One region of the Exiguobacterium sp. 9-2 genome, then DNA from elsewhere that is predicted to be linked to it. Evidence: riboswitches for the same ligand, from Rfam matches in the RefSeq annotation. Region 1 holds a riboswitch; each other region holds the start of a gene.
What was found. A riboswitch is a leader RNA that binds a small molecule or an ion and turns the genes downstream of it on or off. The one in region 1 is predicted to bind S-adenosylmethionine.
Positions count from the first base shown of each region.

Region 1 (4,204 bases):
TACCGAATAGAAAGGCGAATCCTAAAATCGTCAGCAATGTAAGCTGATCGGTATGAAGTAATGCGAGAAGACAGAGAATGAAACTGATTCGTAAAGCGCTCGAGATGCGCATGATCGTCGAACGTTTATAGCGATCGGATAAGACGCCACCGAATAACATGAGAAAAATACGGGGTAACAAGGTGGCCATGAGGACGAATCCAAGATATGAAGCCTGGTTTAGCGTATGGATGACATACCATTGTTCAACAAACAGATAGGTTGATAGGGAGAGGGCAGAGCACATACCGGACCCCCATAAAAATAAAAAAGATCGATTTTTAAACAGCGATTGTTGCGTATCCATTTCAATAGGCAGCATGTGGCACCTCCGGTTTAGACGTCGTCATTCTCAAATAGTGGTTCATCAATTGCAAAGGCAGTCGTCATGATATAGAAGTGTTTTTTATCTTCTTCGTCTAGTGAAGGGGACCGTGTGAACTCGTCCAATAGAGCACGATATTTTGTAGCAAAGCGTTGAAAGTCGGCTTCAGACATCGTCAGTTCCTTTTGAAGTGATAAGCTCATCCAGTCCTCGACGTTCGAAGATGAAGGAGAAAAAGTAGCTGTCGGTGCCGTAAGAACGCGTGTCTTTGCCCGGTCCAGTACTTCAAGATACGATTGCCGAGTCGCTTCTTTCGTCTCGATGAAGTTCAGAAGATGATCAGCAGGAATGTATCCTCGGGCAATCGCTTGATAGTATTTCAATAGATTGCCGCCTTGTTCTTCTGTTCGAACGAGGCGAATCAAGTCATGCTTTTCAAGTTCCCGTACGTGATAAAGGACCTTTGCGCGCGATAACGTTAGCAAATGAGCCAACTGATGCACCGTATGCGGTTTTTCGACGAGAAACATGAGAATTTTTGTTCGCAATGGATCACTGATCACTTTTAACTGTTCATAGTTCTCTAATATATGAATCGCTTTTTGTTCCATTCAATCATCTCCTTTTTAACCGGTTAATTTTTATTAACCGTAAAGCAAAAGCTTCTTTTTGTAAACGATTACAAATTTATGTAAGGGTAACGGCAAAGGATAAAGCAGTTGGTTTACATACAAAAAACTGACTTCATTGACATCTCGATCCTCCACCTTCTACTAGAAAGTACGGGAAAAACGAGATGTTTGAAATCAGTCTCAGCTACTGTATGTGGTTCGAGGCGGTTAGACCGTCGTCGTATCTTTCCATTCCTGTTCGATGAAGGCATCACGACCAGAAGCAGCACGATCTTTTTTGTAGTGTTCTGGATTTTTCTTATGGAAGTCTTGGTGGTACTCTTCCGCTGGATAAAATTCAGAAGCAGCATCGATCCGCGTCACGATTGGCTGTTTGAAACGGTTGCTTGCAGCAAGAGCGTCACGAGAAGTAATCGCAGCTTCATGCTGCGCATCCGTATGATAGAAGATTGCTGGCGCGTACTGCGTACCGCGATCTTGGAATTGACCTTCTGCATCCGTCGGATCCGTTTGGGGCCAGTAGAGTTCAAGTAAACGCTCGTACGGGAACAGGCTCGGATCAAACGTGATTTGGACGACCTCGAGGTGTCCCGTCGTTCCTGTTTTGACTTGCTCGTATGTCGGGTTATCGACGTGTCCGCCCATGTAACCTGATACGATTCCCTCGATTCCTGGTAATTCTTCAAATGGTGTCACCATGCACCAAAAACATCCACCTGCAAATGTTGCTTTTTCCATCTGTCTCTTCCTCTCCGTGGGAAATCCCCATTGTATGTCTGACAGCGAGAAAACGAAAACGACTCCTTCGCTTGGTTGCAAAAGGAGTCGCCGCTTTTTATCAACCAAAGCTTTCGCTTTGCTGGTCGTAGCACCTTGCTATGCGCAGGTTGCTGGGACGTCATCGATCCAGATCTCTCGGTCCACTCTTGATAAGGGTATATGAAGTTGATGTCATTCGTTATCATTGTTGTGATGATACCATTCACAAAGAAATAAAGTCAATCCTTAGAATTTAAGGCACGTAAAACGGTTGCTCCAAGTGTCTTCGCACCGATCAACAACGCTTGTTCATTGATCTCGTACTGTGGATGGTGCTGCGGATAGTTGACGCGACCGTCCGTATAGCCAGAGCCGGTAAAGAAATAACTACCCGGGACGTGTGTTAAGTAATGTGCGAAGTCGTCCGCCGCCATCATTGGTGTGAGTGCCATGACGGATGCTTCCGGTAAGAAAGCAGCAGCTTCCTGAACGAGTTTTGTCTCATCCGGGTGATTCCAGAGCGCCGGGTAACCAGTCGTGAAGTCAATCGAATACGAAGCACCGATGCCGGCACACGTCGTCTTAGCGACAAGATCGACTTCTTGCCGGAGCTGATGCCGAAGTGTCTCATTGAACGTTCGGATTTCCCCGACAATGCGTGCCTCACCCGTAACGATATTTGGTGCTGTTCCTGCATGGAAAGAACCGATTGCGAGAACAGCCGGCTCAAACGGATCAACCCGTCGACTAACGAGATGTTGTAAGTTGCAGACGAGTTGCGCTCCAGCGACGAGAGCATCTTTTGTTTTATGCGGTGCCTGGGCATGCCCACCTTGACCATGGACGATGATTTCGAATTCGTCGATCGCACACAATGTATGTCCTTCCCGGAATCCGATCGTGCCAACCGGTAAATCATTTTCGAGATGTGTCGCGAAAATTGCATCGACCCCTTCGAGGACGCCGGCTTCGATCATTTGGATTGCTCCACCGGGAAAGACCTCTTCTCCATGCTGGTGGATGATCCGAATCGTTCCTTGCAATTGATCGCGTAACGGATAGAGTGTAGCAGCAAGGGCCATCACGATCGCCGTATGACCATCGTGTCCACATGCATGCATGACACCGGGATGGATCGACCGGAAGGCAAGCGTCGTCTCTTCTTGAAGTGGTAAAGCATCAAAATCGGCACGGACCGCAATCGTCGGACCAGGCTGTTTGCCTTCGATCGTCGCGACGACACCACGACCTCCGACGGCTGTTTGATGAGGAATGCCCTGTTCTGCGTAAAAGGCGGCAATCCGTTCTGGTGTGCGGACTTCCTGGAAAGAGAGTTCCGGGTGTCGATGAAAATCGCGACGTAACGCGATCATTGTCGGTTCGAATTGTTCGAGTGCTTCAAAAAGTTGAGTTTGCATGTTCAAGCTCCTTTAACGTGTGTCTTTTCGCGAAAATGGGTACAGATACAGGTAATCACGAAAGGGGATAATGTAACATGGGAGAAATCGTCGTCAATGCTGTACTTACAATCAAAGCTGGACTTGCGGATCAAGTCTTCCCGATTTTACAAACGGTTTATCATGCTTCACAAAAAGAAGAAGGATGCTTACGTTATTCCTTGCACCAATCGATCGAGGATGAGCATCAATTCATGTTGTATGAAGTGTATCGGGACGAAGAAGCGCTTGAAGCGCATATCGCATCCGACCACTATAAAGCCTACCGTGAACAGATCGAATTATACTTGATGGACCGACAAGTGGCGAAATACGTCGAGATGACTTTCTGACGTGTTGCGATAAGAAGAGACGAACCCGTCGAAACCGACGGATTCGTCTTTTTTATTACATCGATTTAAAGCCGAGGAAATGCTCCTGCCAACGCGGTTCATAGATTGAATTGATTTGCAGCTGTGAACCACCCGCATGGATGAAGTGTTCGTTATCAAGCATGATTCCAATATGCGATGGACCGTCTGTATAGGTGTTCTGGAAGAAGACGATATCTGAGCGTTTACCACTTGAGATGCTCGTCCGGCGATTCGTGAAGAACGCACCATACCAGTAGCCACGAACGTTCGTCCGACCACCGTATTTTCCAGCTTGGTTCGTCGCATAGTGAATCAGTCCGGAACAGTCGAAGCCACCGTTTACGGCATTTTGCGAACCCCATGTGTAGGGTGTTCCGATATGCTGGACGGCTGCTTGGATCAGCTTTTCACCACGCGTATTATTCTTTTTGACGACTCGTTTATCCGACGTGATCGTCACGGCGGATACCGGAAGATAGACAGGTGTCCAACCTGATTGGATGACATAGAAATTTCCGACCCGGTGACGCGGATAGACGCGTTTGCCTTGTTCAACAAGTCCACTGCCTTTTGGGCTCGTCGGACTTGCGAAAAAGGATGTCGTCTGTTTGACGGTATAGATTTTCGCCCGGTCGATCG
Region 1 is NZ_CP142850.1:413,867-418,070, forward strand. It holds gene VJ374_RS02225 (MFS transporter) at 1-361, opposite strand, end outside; gene VJ374_RS02230 (ArsR/SmtB family transcription factor) at 376-975, opposite strand; gene msrA (peptide-methionine (S)-S-oxide reductase MsrA) at 1,204-1,734, opposite strand; SAM riboswitch class I at 1,829-1,932, opposite strand; gene VJ374_RS02240 (M20 metallopeptidase family protein) at 1,995-3,173, opposite strand; gene VJ374_RS02245 (putative quinol monooxygenase) at 3,251-3,544, shown strand; gene VJ374_RS02250 (SH3 domain-containing C40 family peptidase) at 3,600-4,204, opposite strand, start outside.

Region 2 (4,204 bases), 900 kb from region 1:
GGACACTGACGATGATCCGTAATGGTTTCGCTCCGCACGCTTCCGCTGCTTCAATCAAACCAGGTGGAATTTCACGGAGTGATGTTTCGACGAGGCGCGCGAGAAACGGAATCGCTGCGACACTGAGGCTGACGGATGCTGCCGTCGGACCAATCGTATTATCAAGCAAGAACTTCGTTAATGGAATGAGGGCAACAAGCAAGATGATGAACGGCAAGGACCGGACGATGTTGACGACGAAGTCAAGGACACGTCGGATGGCAATGTTTTGAAAGAATAAACCGCGGTCGGTGACGAACAGGAGAATCCCGAGTGGAATCCCGACGACCAATGCGAAGGCAAGTGAAATGCCAACCATCCACGCCGTCTCACCAAGTGCCTTCAACAACTCGGGTAACATCGTTTGTATACGATCAAGCCACATCCTGAATCACCTCGAGTGTATGAAGTTCCGCCGCAAGCCAGTCGAGGGCAGGTGAGATTTGATCGGAGGATCCCGTCAAGCTGACGATTAAGACACCAAAAGCGACGTCTTGGATGTAATCGACTTTTCCGTGCAGGATGCTGACCGAGATATCGTATCGACGGATGGCTTCCGACAACGTACTTTCACCGGTCTTCTCGCCCGTGAACTGCAGGCGGATGATCTTTCCCGGTGTCGCTTGCAAGATGCGTTCCGGTAGCTCGATCTGGAGTGCCGTGTCGACGTAATGTTGTGTCACCGGATGTTTGGCTTGACTGAACAAATCGTATGTAGAGGCGACTTCGACGACTTCCCCTTGCGACATGACCGCGACACGATGGCAAATTTGTTTGACGACATCGATCTCGTGCGTGATGAGGACGATCGTCAATCCGAGTCGTTCATTCAAATCTTTCAACAAATCCAAAATCTGCAGCGTCGTGACCGGATCAAGGGCAGAGGTCGCTTCGTCACATAACAAGACGGTTGGATCATTCGCGAGTGCCCGGGCAATCCCAACGCGCTGTTTCTGTCCACCGCTCAACTGACTCGGGAAGTTCGTTTCGAATCCTTCGAGTCCGACGAGTGAGACGAGTTCACGGATCCGTTCTGGAAAATCTGCTCGTTTGACGCCAGCAGCCTTCAGTGCGAAAGCAATGTTATCTGCGACATTACGCGACTGGATCAATTGGAAATGCTGAAAGATCATTCCTGTCCGCAAACGAAGTTGACGCAAATCTGCTTTTGACATCCCGCCGAGTGAGACACCGTCGACCTTGACCGTTCCTTGTGTCGGATGCTCGAGACCGTTGATCAGACGAAGCAACGTACTCTTACCGGCACCGGATTCACCGATGATCCCAAAGATTTCTCCTTTTTGAATCGTCAAATCGACATCTCGTAATGCAAAAATTGGAGTCCGGTCTCGGACGAACCGTTTCGTAATCTGTTTGAATTCAATCATCTGCTCATCTCCTCATACAAAAAAAGTCGCTTTTTCCTAGTAGCAGAGCAACCAGAAAAAAGCGACGAAAGTGTAAGATTTCGTAACTTATCTCTCAGAATGAATCCATTCTGTAGGATGTGGCACCGTTCCTGATAGGTGGTTGCCGGACGTCGTTGGGCCTAATCCCTCGGTCGCTCTCGATAAGTAGTTATGCTGTTGGGATTTACTTTAACGGAAATGATTCCCATCTGTCAAATGTTTTTTCAGAATTATTCCGCAACAGGTGTCCGGAACAGGTTGAGCGTTCCGATTCGGTCGACGGCCTCCTCTAGTCGTTCGACGTCAGCAATTAAGCTGATCCGCACGTATCCTTCGCCGTATTCACCAAAGAATGATCCAGGGGTCACGGCGACGTGTGCTTCGTCAAGCAGATGATCCGTGAAGCTTTGGGACGTGTATCCTTCCGGCACGGGGAGCCAGACGAAGAAGGAACCGCCCGGTCGTGGTCCGCTCCAACCGATTGCATCGAGTTTCGTAAACAATGCATCGCGTCGTGTTTCATATAAGCTACTTAACTCACGGACACATGTTTGGTCACTCGTCAGGGCAACGGTCGCTGCATGTTGGATCGGTGTGAAGGCACTGACGTAGAGATGTTCCTGATACGTCTCGATGCTTGAGATGACGGACGGATTTCCGATCGCGAAAGCGATTCGGAAGCCAGACATGTTGAAGCGTTTCGAGAGTGAGAACAACTCGATTCCGACATCTTTCGCCCCTTCTGTCTGCAAGAAGCTTCGTGTGGGACCATCAAAGCTGATGCCACCGTAGGCTAAATCATGGACGACACAAATATCATGGGCATCCGCGAAGGCAACTGTCTGTTCGAAGGCTTCTGCTGTCGCTGTCGCACCTGTCGGATTACTCGGGTAATTGAGGAACAACATCCGGGCGCGCTCGACATCTGTCGTATCAAGTAAATCGTAATCCGGCAGGAAGTTATTTTTCTCAAGCAGTGGAAGCGTAATCGGATAAGCACCAGCAAGTGCTGCTCCAGACAGGTAATCCGGGTACCCCGGATCCGGGACGATGACACCTTCTCCAGGATTGACGATCGTTTGTGGTAAGGCGACGATTCCGGCTTTACTACCGAGAAGAATTGCGACCTCGGTTGCCGGATCGATCGTGACGCCGAATTCGTTCGTATAAAAGCTCGCGACGGCTTGCTTTAGAAAATCATGTCCACGAAATGGTGGATATTGAAGGTTTGTTGGCTCATCGATCGCCTGTTTCAAGGCGTCGAGAATATGTACGGGCGTCGTTTGATCGGGTGTTCCTTGACCAAGGGTGATGACATCATGTCCGGCAGCTTTCACAGCGCCGATCCGGTTCGCAAGTTCAGCGAAAACGGGAGCAGGAAGCCGATCGATGGCGATGGATGGAGCGAAATGTTTCATGGATGTGTGCCTCCTTCGTAGTATTGTCGTCAAGGATAACGAATATTCAGTCAAAAGAAAAGAACTTTTTTGAAATTCAAAAAAATCGTCCAATAAACAGGTACAGATATGTGGAGCGGGAATAGAGAGTAGGGAGAGGAGTGAGGAGATGAAGCGAGCTAGCTGGAAAGAAGCAGTCGTCTATCAAGTCTATTGGCGCAGTTTTAAGGATTCGAATGGGGACGGCATCGGTGATTTGCGAGGTGTCATCGACAAGCTAGATTACATCGCATCGCTTGGTGTCGATATCGTCTGGTTAAATCCATGTTACCGTTCTCCAGACATCGATAATGGCTATGATATTGCCGATTATTACACGATCATGGACAAGGCGGGGACGATGGGCGATCTACAAGAGTTGATCACAGCGGCTCACGCACGCGGCTTAAAGATAATTCTTGATTTGGTCGTCAATCATACGAGTGACCAGCATGACTGGTTCCGTCAGTCGCGGGACCGAATCCACGACAAGGATGATTGGTACATCTGGAAAGATGGAACGAAAGAGACTCCCCCGAACAATTGGCGGTCGTACTTTGCGCCGAGCCCTTGGACGTGGAGTGAAGAGCGCGAACAATATTATTTCCATTCTTTTGCGAAAGAACAACCCGATTTGAACTGGGAACAACCGGCTGTCCGGCAAGCGATCTACGACATGATGAACTGGTGGATCGCTCAAGGGATTGACGGTTTCCGAATGGACGTCATCAACTTGATCAAAAAACGTTCACTTGAGGATGTCGTCAATCCGTTTGATCTATCGTATCTCGGAAATCAACCAGGTGTGCACGACTTCCTTCAGGAAATGCATGCGAACGTCCTTGCCGGGAAAGACTTGTTCACGGTCGGTGAGATTCCGTTCGTCGGTCCAGAAGACGGTCTGTTATATGTCAGTGAAGAACGTGAAGAACTTCGGACACTGTTTCACTTCGAAATCGCGGACGACATGGAGACGATGGATCTTTTACGTTTCAAGGAAATTCAGAAACGATGGTATGACGTCTTGTATCCGTTAGGCGTCAATTCACAGTTTCTCAACAACCACGATCATACGCGACAAGTGACCCGCTTCGGCAGTGAACGATACCGAGTCGAGAGTGCGAAACTACTCGGTTTGATGTTGCATACATTACCTGGCATTCCATACGTGTATCAAGGAGAAGAGATTGGGATGACGGGGATTCGCTTCTCGGATCCGTCGCTCTATCAAGACGTCGCCTTTCGCAATCGATACGAAGAGCGCGTCGCTGGCGGCGAGGATCCGGAGGTCGTACTCTCGTCAATGCAGTTACTCGCACG
Region 2 is NZ_CP142850.1:2,582,672-2,586,875, reverse strand. It holds gene VJ374_RS13545 (methionine ABC transporter permease) at 1-424, opposite strand, end outside; gene VJ374_RS13540 (methionine ABC transporter ATP-binding protein) at 414-1,427, opposite strand; SAM riboswitch class I at 1,512-1,616, opposite strand; gene VJ374_RS13535 (aminotransferase class I/II-fold pyridoxal phosphate-dependent enzyme) at 1,679-2,866, opposite strand; gene VJ374_RS13530 (alpha-glucosidase) at 3,015-4,204, shown strand, end outside.
Region 2: it holds a riboswitch for S-adenosylmethionine, as region 1 does, so the genes downstream of both, VJ374_RS13540 (methionine ABC transporter ATP-binding protein) here and msrA (peptide-methionine (S)-S-oxide reductase MsrA) in region 1, are expected to answer to the same signal.

Region 3 (4,204 bases), 480 kb from region 1:
TCTCGATGCATATCGCAAGCGGTGTTCCCTCACTGATGTGCGTCGCATCTTGAAGCGAGAACGTCAGCCAAGCAGACACTTCCGGGAACGCTTCGAGAATCCCGAACAACACGACAGCTTCCTCAAGCGACGGAATCGTCTCGAATGCCAGCAGATCAGCCCCCGCTTCAATCAATGCTTCGATGCGCGGTCTGTGGAAGGCTTCTAGCACATCTGCTGACACTCCATAATGACCGCGATACTCAGAACCATCTGCTAAGTAGGCACCATAAGGACCAACCGATCCCGCGATCAGTGCGGCATTCTTTCCGCTACGCGTCCGTGCGTCTTGCGCTAAGGTAACCGTTTGTCGAATTAACGCTTGTGCTTCCTCGGTCGTGATATGACGTTGCTTAAATCCTTCGATACTTGCTTGATAGCTTGAGGTGATCGCAACATCGGCGCCCACTTCAAAGTAATCGTGATGGACACGCTCAATCTGTTCCGGTGCTTCGATTAAGAGGCGTGCCGACCAGAGTGGATCGTTCAGGTCGAATCCCTTTTGTTCGAGTTCAGTCGCAAGCGCACCATCTAAAATCAGGAAAGGAACTTCCTGTAATCGTTGATCAACTGGATTTTTGATTCGGGACATTTTCAACACTCCGTTTCTGAGAAGAATTCGTGAACGCATGAACGACATAACAGATCACGATGAATGGGATACCGCAATACAAGGCGACTCGTTGCGTCGGATCAAATCCGATACCAATCAGGGAAATCAAACAGACGACGAAAGCGGCGATCGGTACCAATGGAAAGAGTGGTGTACGATAGACCAATTCGTCGACCGTATGCCCTTCGCGGAGGAATTGTTTCCGGAAGCGATACTGCGCAACGCTGATACTCATCCAGACGATGACAACAGCAAGACCGGAAATCGAGACGAGCGCGATATAGACACTTCCTGCTGCATAGATGCTAGAAAGCAAAGCAAGTCCTCCACCAAGCATGCTGAACAAAACAGCTCGAAGTGGAACCCCACTTGGCGTCACCTGGGCGAAGAAACGCGGAATCATGCGTTCGTTCGCAAGCGACCAAAGCATCCGGGAGGCAGCGTAAAGCCCAGAGTTCGCTGCCGATAAGATCGCTGTCAGAATGACGAAGTTCATCACGTCTGCCGCATACGGAATCCCGATTCGTTCGAACACCGCGACGAATGGACTTTCGAGCACGCCCTTCCCTTCCGTTGGCAATAAGACGGCTAATACAATGATCGTACCGACGAAAAAGAGGACGAGTCGCAAAATCGTTGTTCGGATCGCAAGCGGAATCGTCCGCTTCGGATCGACCGCTTCACCCGCTGCGACGCCGATCAATTCCGTTCCTGAGTAAGCAAAGTTCACGGCAAGCATCGTCATGAAGATCGCAAATGCCCCATTTGGAAACAATCCTCCTTCCGTTAAGGAAGAAAAGAATGAGGCTGGGCTACCATCTTGTAATGGGATGAAGCCAACGATGGCTCCCGCACCAAGTAAAATGAAAGCAATGATCGTTACGACCTTAATGGCGGAGAACCAAAACTCGACTTCAGCAAATACGCGGACCTTCAAGACGTTGATACCAAGGATCATCGCAGCGAATAATGCACTGAACACCCAGACTGGAATCGACGGGAACCAACGTTGCATTAAAATGCCTGCTGCCGTGAATTCTGAACCAAGGGCGACCGTCCACGTCAGCCAGTAGAGCCAGGCCACCGTATAACCGGTACCGGGTCCGATATACTTCGTTGCGTACTTATGGAATGATCCGGTTTCCGGCATGTGCACAGCGAGTTCACCGAGACTTAACATGACTAAGTAGACGACGACGGCTCCGATCAAATACGACAAAATCGTTCCGACACGTCCCGCTTGTTCCAACGTATAACCTGTACTTAAAAATAATCCTGTTCCAATGACGCCTCCTAACGACAGCATGATCAGATGACGTGATTCCATCTTGCGTCGAAACGCTCCGCTCGTTTTCATGAATCCATTTCCTCCTCGTTCCACCTATTTCAAACAAAAAACGCATCCTCACGGATGCGTCGGTCGACAATTCGGAAATCTTATCGATCGGGTGCAACACCCGCAGGAATTAGCACAGTATCTTTCGACCTGTTGCTGAGGTTTCATAGGGCCAGTCCCTCCACCTCTCTGGATAAGTATGTAATTGTTCCTAACCCTATCAAGTCTTTTCCGGATTGTCAACGCAATTCAGAATACTCCTACCAAAAAACATTCCGTATCGTAATGACCCGGAATGTTAGAACACTTTATTTTTTTGCGAATAGATCCGCTGTCTTTAAGGCTGCCCGAACCGCTTTTCGGTTCAATGTCCCTTGCTGGTGCTTCATTTTCTTCGTTTGGGCAGCCAGTTGCGCTTTGAGCGCCGCAATTTCCTGATCTTTTTGAGTCGTCGTTGTTTGTTTCTGCAATGCTTTGATTTTCTTATCTTTTTCGGCCAATTGCGCTTTTGCCTGTTTTTGCGCATCCGCGATCTTCTTCTCTTGTTCCGGGAAGAACCGTTCGAAACGGGCGACTGCTTCTTCGAGACTCACGCCAGAAATCGGTTGAACCGGTGGAAGTAGTTCCGCTTGCGCCATTTGACGGTCAAACGGCACATTCTCAGGATAATTCGTCTCTTGGTAAATGTGTTCAAGATCATTCACGTTCAAGAAGTCAACGAAGTTGTCGAAGTTACGTGCTTGAACACGTACTGGACTTTGGAAATCAGCATTGGCTACGACGTCGGATAATTGTGTATCCGCTTTGATGTCGTTCGCCCAAATATGCGTCAACTGATGATAATCCGTTAGTTCGCGCATTCGTGCATCCTTTGGAATGAGGATACTCGGCGTACCCGCAAGCGTTGCTGTGATATTTCCATGCAAGCGCGCACCAAAACTGAGGTCTGCCTGCCCGATGAAATCGAACCATGTTTGTGCGTTCAAGAAGAAACGAACACGATCGTTCATGTAAGCAGGATCCGACATCTTCACCGGATAGTTCGTCACGGACAAATCTGCGATCGGATGCGTTCCTGTATACGTCAATTTCAGTTCCTTCATCCATTGGGGAATGAAGTAATGATTCGGATACTCTTCCATTCCGCGCGTAATGAAATCAAGAACATTTTGTGGTGCTAAACGTGACGAGTTGACCGTAATCATCGACTCGGGCGTAATGTTCGTTTCACGAATATGTAAGTCGCGACCAAACGCGTACATCGAAGGACATCCGATGACACGATGATCAATGCCTTCGCGAAAACCAAGACGCGTCAAGTATTTCGACGTGATTTCCCCACGAAGACCAAGCATGCTTGAGCGCTCAAGTACAGCGCTGACGAATGCTTTGACATCTTCATCGAACGGGAATCCGCCGTCTAGATCTGGTTCAAACGGTGCACGTAAGCCTACACCGATGACGACGACTGGAATTTTTAATTTCTTGATAAGGCGGGTGTACTTCCGCAACGTCGGTACGAATTCTTTTCGGAATGCATCCGCTAACGGAATGACATAAAGATCAAAGTTGGCATTGATTTCGTCCGCCCGTTCTTCATCGTAATAGTAATAGTCCGGTGTAATCGTCGTACCTTCTGTCATCAACGTCCGAAAGATACTGTATTGATAAATGAGATTTCCAACGTTTCCTCCAATGGAATTATGTTTCATCAAATAAGGAGCATCGAACTGTTCGAATGGTGTCATACCTGCACGAATAATAATACGTTTCATAATGGATAAACTTCCCCTCTCGTCTGCTTCATTCGTCCTTGCAAGAAAAAATGCGGAAAAATATATTATCACTTTTTTTCAATCTCATTAACAATAGATGAACTTTATTTCGGAAGTCAACGATTCCTAGGGGAAACAGGTCTTTCGTCATCAAAACGAAACATTTGTACTACTCCATTATTTTTCTAAAATAGAAAAATGTAACTATTTAATCGTTCCAAGATACATGCGTAAGTTTGCTTCGACTAATTTTAAAGCTCTGAACCGTTCTGTCGAAGTAGGTTTTAACAAGGCGCTGAAAAAATGTTCCACTTCGACTGGCTGACCTTTTTCCATATCGCGCAACATCGACGATTTCATCGTATCTTCCATCGCATGCATCTGCTTCAATAGCACCGTTTCTGTATCGTCATTGAAGACCGCGCCCTGTTCTTCCATCGC
Region 3 is NZ_CP142850.1:3,002,738-3,006,941, forward strand. It holds gene mmuM (homocysteine S-methyltransferase) at 1-631, opposite strand, end outside; gene VJ374_RS15685 (amino acid permease) at 606-2,009, opposite strand; SAM riboswitch class I at 2,087-2,188, opposite strand; gene VJ374_RS15690 (polysaccharide pyruvyl transferase family protein) at 2,297-3,763, opposite strand; gene VJ374_RS15695 (ketopantoate reductase family protein) at 3,968-4,204, opposite strand, start outside.
Region 3: it holds a riboswitch for S-adenosylmethionine, as region 1 does, so the genes downstream of both, VJ374_RS15685 (amino acid permease) here and msrA (peptide-methionine (S)-S-oxide reductase MsrA) in region 1, are expected to answer to the same signal.

Region 4 (4,204 bases), 710 kb from region 1:
GGCTTCAGCGGAGAGAATGTGTTTTTCTGAGATGCGCATCTTTGGTCCGACGCGATGTAACAGGGGCATGCCGAGTTTTAAGCCCAGCACGTAGCTAATCGTCATTCCAATGCAACTGCCAGCGTAAGCGGCAAGAATCGTACCGAACAGCGGTAGATTGCCTTGATGCATCCAAAAACCGGACAGGACGAGCAAGGTCTCATCAGGAACCGGCAATCCCACGATACCACCTGCGAGAAGGACGGAAAGACCAAGGGCGCCATATTGGTGCAGAATGTCATGTAAGAGATGATGAATCGGGGACACCTTCTTTCGCGAGAATCTTCTTCTTTAGTGTACAGGAAATGGATGAAGGTTGGAATGAAAGGACAAAAATTCTAGGTAAAGAAAAAATGAATTTTGATTTCCGGAAGTCAACCCTTTTTCTCAATACCGTTTCGAGCTATACTCGTTAAAGTGACTATTTTTAGAGGACGGTGTCGGACGATGATGCATGTAATAAATCAGTACGGCTGGATCGAAGTAATTTGTGGCAGTATGTTTTCCGGGAAATCGGAAGAGTTGATTCGTCGTGTCAGACGGGCACAGTACGGCAAACTGCCCGTTCAAGTATTCAAGCCGGCAATCGATGACCGGTACCATGAAGAGCATGTCGTCTCTCACATCGGAAATTCCGTCGTGGCGATTCCAATGGCGACGAGTCGTGATCTCTATGCAGCAGTAGCGGAAGAAACACAAATTGTCGGAATTGATGAAGTTCAATTCTTTGATGATGAGATCGTTCAAGTCATCGAAGCACTTGCGCAAGACGGAAAACGCGTCATTTGTGCAGGACTCGATCAGGATTTCCGGGCAGAGCCATTTGGCAAGATGCCGGAATTACTGGCGCGCGCAGAATTTGTGACGAAACTTCAGGCGATCTGTCTCTCATGTGGCGATCCGGCTTCCCGTACACAACGTTTGATTGATGGAAAACCAGCGAACTATGATGATCCGATCATTTTAGTCGGCGCTTCAGAATCGTATGAGCCACGGTGTCGCCACTGCCATGAAGTGCCAGGAAAGCCGAAGCCGCTCCAAACGATGCAACACCAAAAAGGATAAACAAAAAAGACGAACCGATGATGGTCGTCCTTTGATGTAACAGCTGTTCGCTTCTAAGTGAAGACGAATAGCTGTTTTTTTTATTATCCCGTTTCCTGTGAGAAACGGCTCGAGCGTTCGATGAAACGAATCGTCTCACGCACGATCAAATCCTGATCATGATCGAGGGTCGCGACGTGGTACGAGTTGAGGAGACAGTAGCTTCGTTTATCATTCGTCCCGATATGCTGATGCAGGTAATCCGAGCTCGACGGCGGAACGACGTGATCGGTCGCCGAGTAAAGAATCAATGTCGGTAGAAGGATCGATCCAAGGCGTCCTTTCGTCTCGTCCATCAAGCGGACGAGTTCGAATGCACAACGACTCGGAACGAGGTCATAGATGATTTCGAAAGCAGACCGTTTGATATCCGGTGCCCCTTCTGGTAAGTACTGTGGACCACCTTCAAACGACAGTGCTTCATAAGACGGAACGGAGAGAGCGGCATTGATCGTAATGATGCCTGAAAATGGAATCCCGTCAGCGGCGAGCGATAGTGCGAGCGTCGCGCCCATCGATTGACCGATGACGAAGACTTGATCGCATGTTTCTTGTAAACGTGCATAGCCGTCTTGCAGGCTCTGCTTCCAACATCGAGCAGTCGATTGTTCGAACTCACGGACGTTCGTCCCGTGACCACGCAAACGTGGAGCATAGACAGTGAATCCTTTAGCAGCAAATGCCTCACCGACGTCCCGAACACTTTGCGGGGTCGCATTAAAACCATGACAGATTAAAATGCCGATCGGTCCACCTTGAAGATAAAATGCTTCAGCACCAGTCAATACAGGATAGTTCATCATTACTATTTTTCCTCCATTCGTGAAAAAAACTCGTCAACGTCACTGCTTGGACGCCCACGAGTTTTTCACCGTATCATCCAAAGCCGCGCTTTGCTGGTCGGAGCACCTTACAGATTGCAGGTTGCCGTGAAGTCATAGAGCCAGGTCTCTCGTTCACTCTTGATAAATATCATATTGGAATTGTCGGATTAATCATTGAAACGATGGTAGCACGACCGAAAATGCCTTGTCAAATCGTTCTGGACGAATCGTGATTTATTCTTTCAGCTAACTCATAACTTATGACTCAATCGATATGCGCCAAATGGATTATTTTTGCAAAGTTGGTTGACTTTTAAAGGTTCGACCCGTAATGTAAAAATTAGTTTTACGACATAAGCAACAACGCAACAACACACATACGAATTTCATACCGCAATACTTATCCAGAGAGGTGGAGGGACTGGCCCTACGAAACCTCGGCAACAGACTCATTATGAGCACTGTGCCAATTCCATCAGACAGATGTCTGAGAGATGAGTGGAGTGGATTCTGCCATTGTGCGGATCCAGGTCTCTTCTTGTTTCTCAAGAAGGGACCTTTTTTGTTGAATGAAGGGGGAAAACGGAATGATTGCATTTCATCAAGTCAAAAAAACGTACGTCACGAAGGATCAGACGATCGCAGCACTCGACGGTGTCGACCTGACGATCGAGAAAGGCGAAATCTTCGGTGTCATCGGCTTTAGCGGTGCCGGGAAAAGTTCATTGCTCCGCTGCGTCAACCTGTTAGAACGACCGACGTCAGGAACAGTGACGGTCGACGGAGAAGATTTAACACAACTATCACCAAAAAAATTACGCCAAGCGAAACAGCGGATCGGGATGATCTTTCAACACTTCAATCTATTGAATGCAAACACGGTCTTTACGAACGTTGCGAAACCACTCGTTCTCGCAGGTGTCAAGAAAGACGAGATTCGTCGCCGGGTGACGGAATTACTCGAATTCGTCGATCTTGCGGACAAGGCGGATCATTACCCGGATCAATTATCCGGCGGACAAAAGCAACGTGTCGGCATCGCCCGGGCACTAGCGACGCAACCATCCGTGCTCTTATGTGACGAAGCGACGTCAGCACTCGATCCTCAGACGACACATCATATTCTCCAGTTATTAAAACGCATCAATGCGGAATACGGGATCACCATTCTCTTGATCACCCATGAGATGGGTGTCATCCGGGAGATTTGTGACCGGGTCGCCGTCATCGAAGCTGGGAAGCTGATCGAGTCAGGAACAGTCTTTGATGTCTTTTCAAATCCGCAGACCGAGACAGCGAAAAACTTCGTCCGCTCCGTCATGCATGATGAAATTCCGGCATCAATTCGTCAGTTGATCGAGTCACGGAATGCGCATCCGATCTATAAGATTCATTTTCTCGGACACCACACCGGACAACCACTCTTGTCGCAAGTCGCAAAACGCTTCGACGTCGATGTCAACATCCTGCACGGTAGCATCACGGAGTTACAGGAAACACCGTTCGGTACATTACTTGTTGAACTGATCGGTGAAACGATCGAAGTAAAACGGGCCTTACAGTACATCGATCAGGCACAGGTGACCGTCGAGGAGGTGCTTGCTGATGCTAGTTAACTACAGTGATATCTGGACAGCATTTTTGCAGACGATGACGATGGTGTCAGTGTCGTTATTATTTTCGACTTTGATCGGTTTACCACTCGGCATCCTGCTCGTCGTCACCCGGAAAGGGGCATTGCTCGAAAACGTCCCGCTGTTCACATTCTTCAACAGTATCGTCAATATCTTCCGTTCAATTCCGTTCATCATCTTACTTGTTGCGATCATCCCGTTGACACGGTTGATCGTCCAGACGTCGATCGGAACCGAAGCCGCAATCGTCCCGCTCGTCTTTTACGCCGCACCGTACATGGCGCGTCTGATCGAGAGCTCGTTACTTGAAGTCGATAAAGGCGTCCTTGAGGCAGCAGAAGCGATGGGGGCGACACCGTTTCAAACGATTTTCCGCTTCCTTCTGCCGGAAGCACTCGGTTCACTAATCCTTAATTTAACGATTGCAACAGTCGGCTTGATCGGGGCGTCGGCGATGGCAGGCGCCATCGGTGGTGGCGGTTTGGGTGACTTAGCAATTACGTACGGTTATCAACGGTTCGACACGAAAGTCATGATCATCACGGTCGGGATTCTCGTTATCTTAGTCCAAGGCTTACAGACGACAGGCAACATCGTCGCACG
Region 4 is NZ_CP142850.1:2,765,133-2,769,336, reverse strand. It holds gene VJ374_RS14415 (DedA family protein) at 1-306, opposite strand, end outside; gene VJ374_RS14410 (thymidine kinase) at 490-1,104, shown strand; gene VJ374_RS14405 (alpha/beta hydrolase) at 1,188-1,946, opposite strand; SAM riboswitch class I at 2,014-2,115, opposite strand; SAM riboswitch class I at 2,365-2,468, shown strand; gene VJ374_RS14400 (methionine ABC transporter ATP-binding protein) at 2,555-3,583, shown strand; gene VJ374_RS14395 (methionine ABC transporter permease) at 3,573-4,204, shown strand, end outside.
Region 4: it holds a riboswitch for S-adenosylmethionine, as region 1 does, so the genes downstream of both, VJ374_RS14405 (alpha/beta hydrolase) here and msrA (peptide-methionine (S)-S-oxide reductase MsrA) in region 1, are expected to answer to the same signal.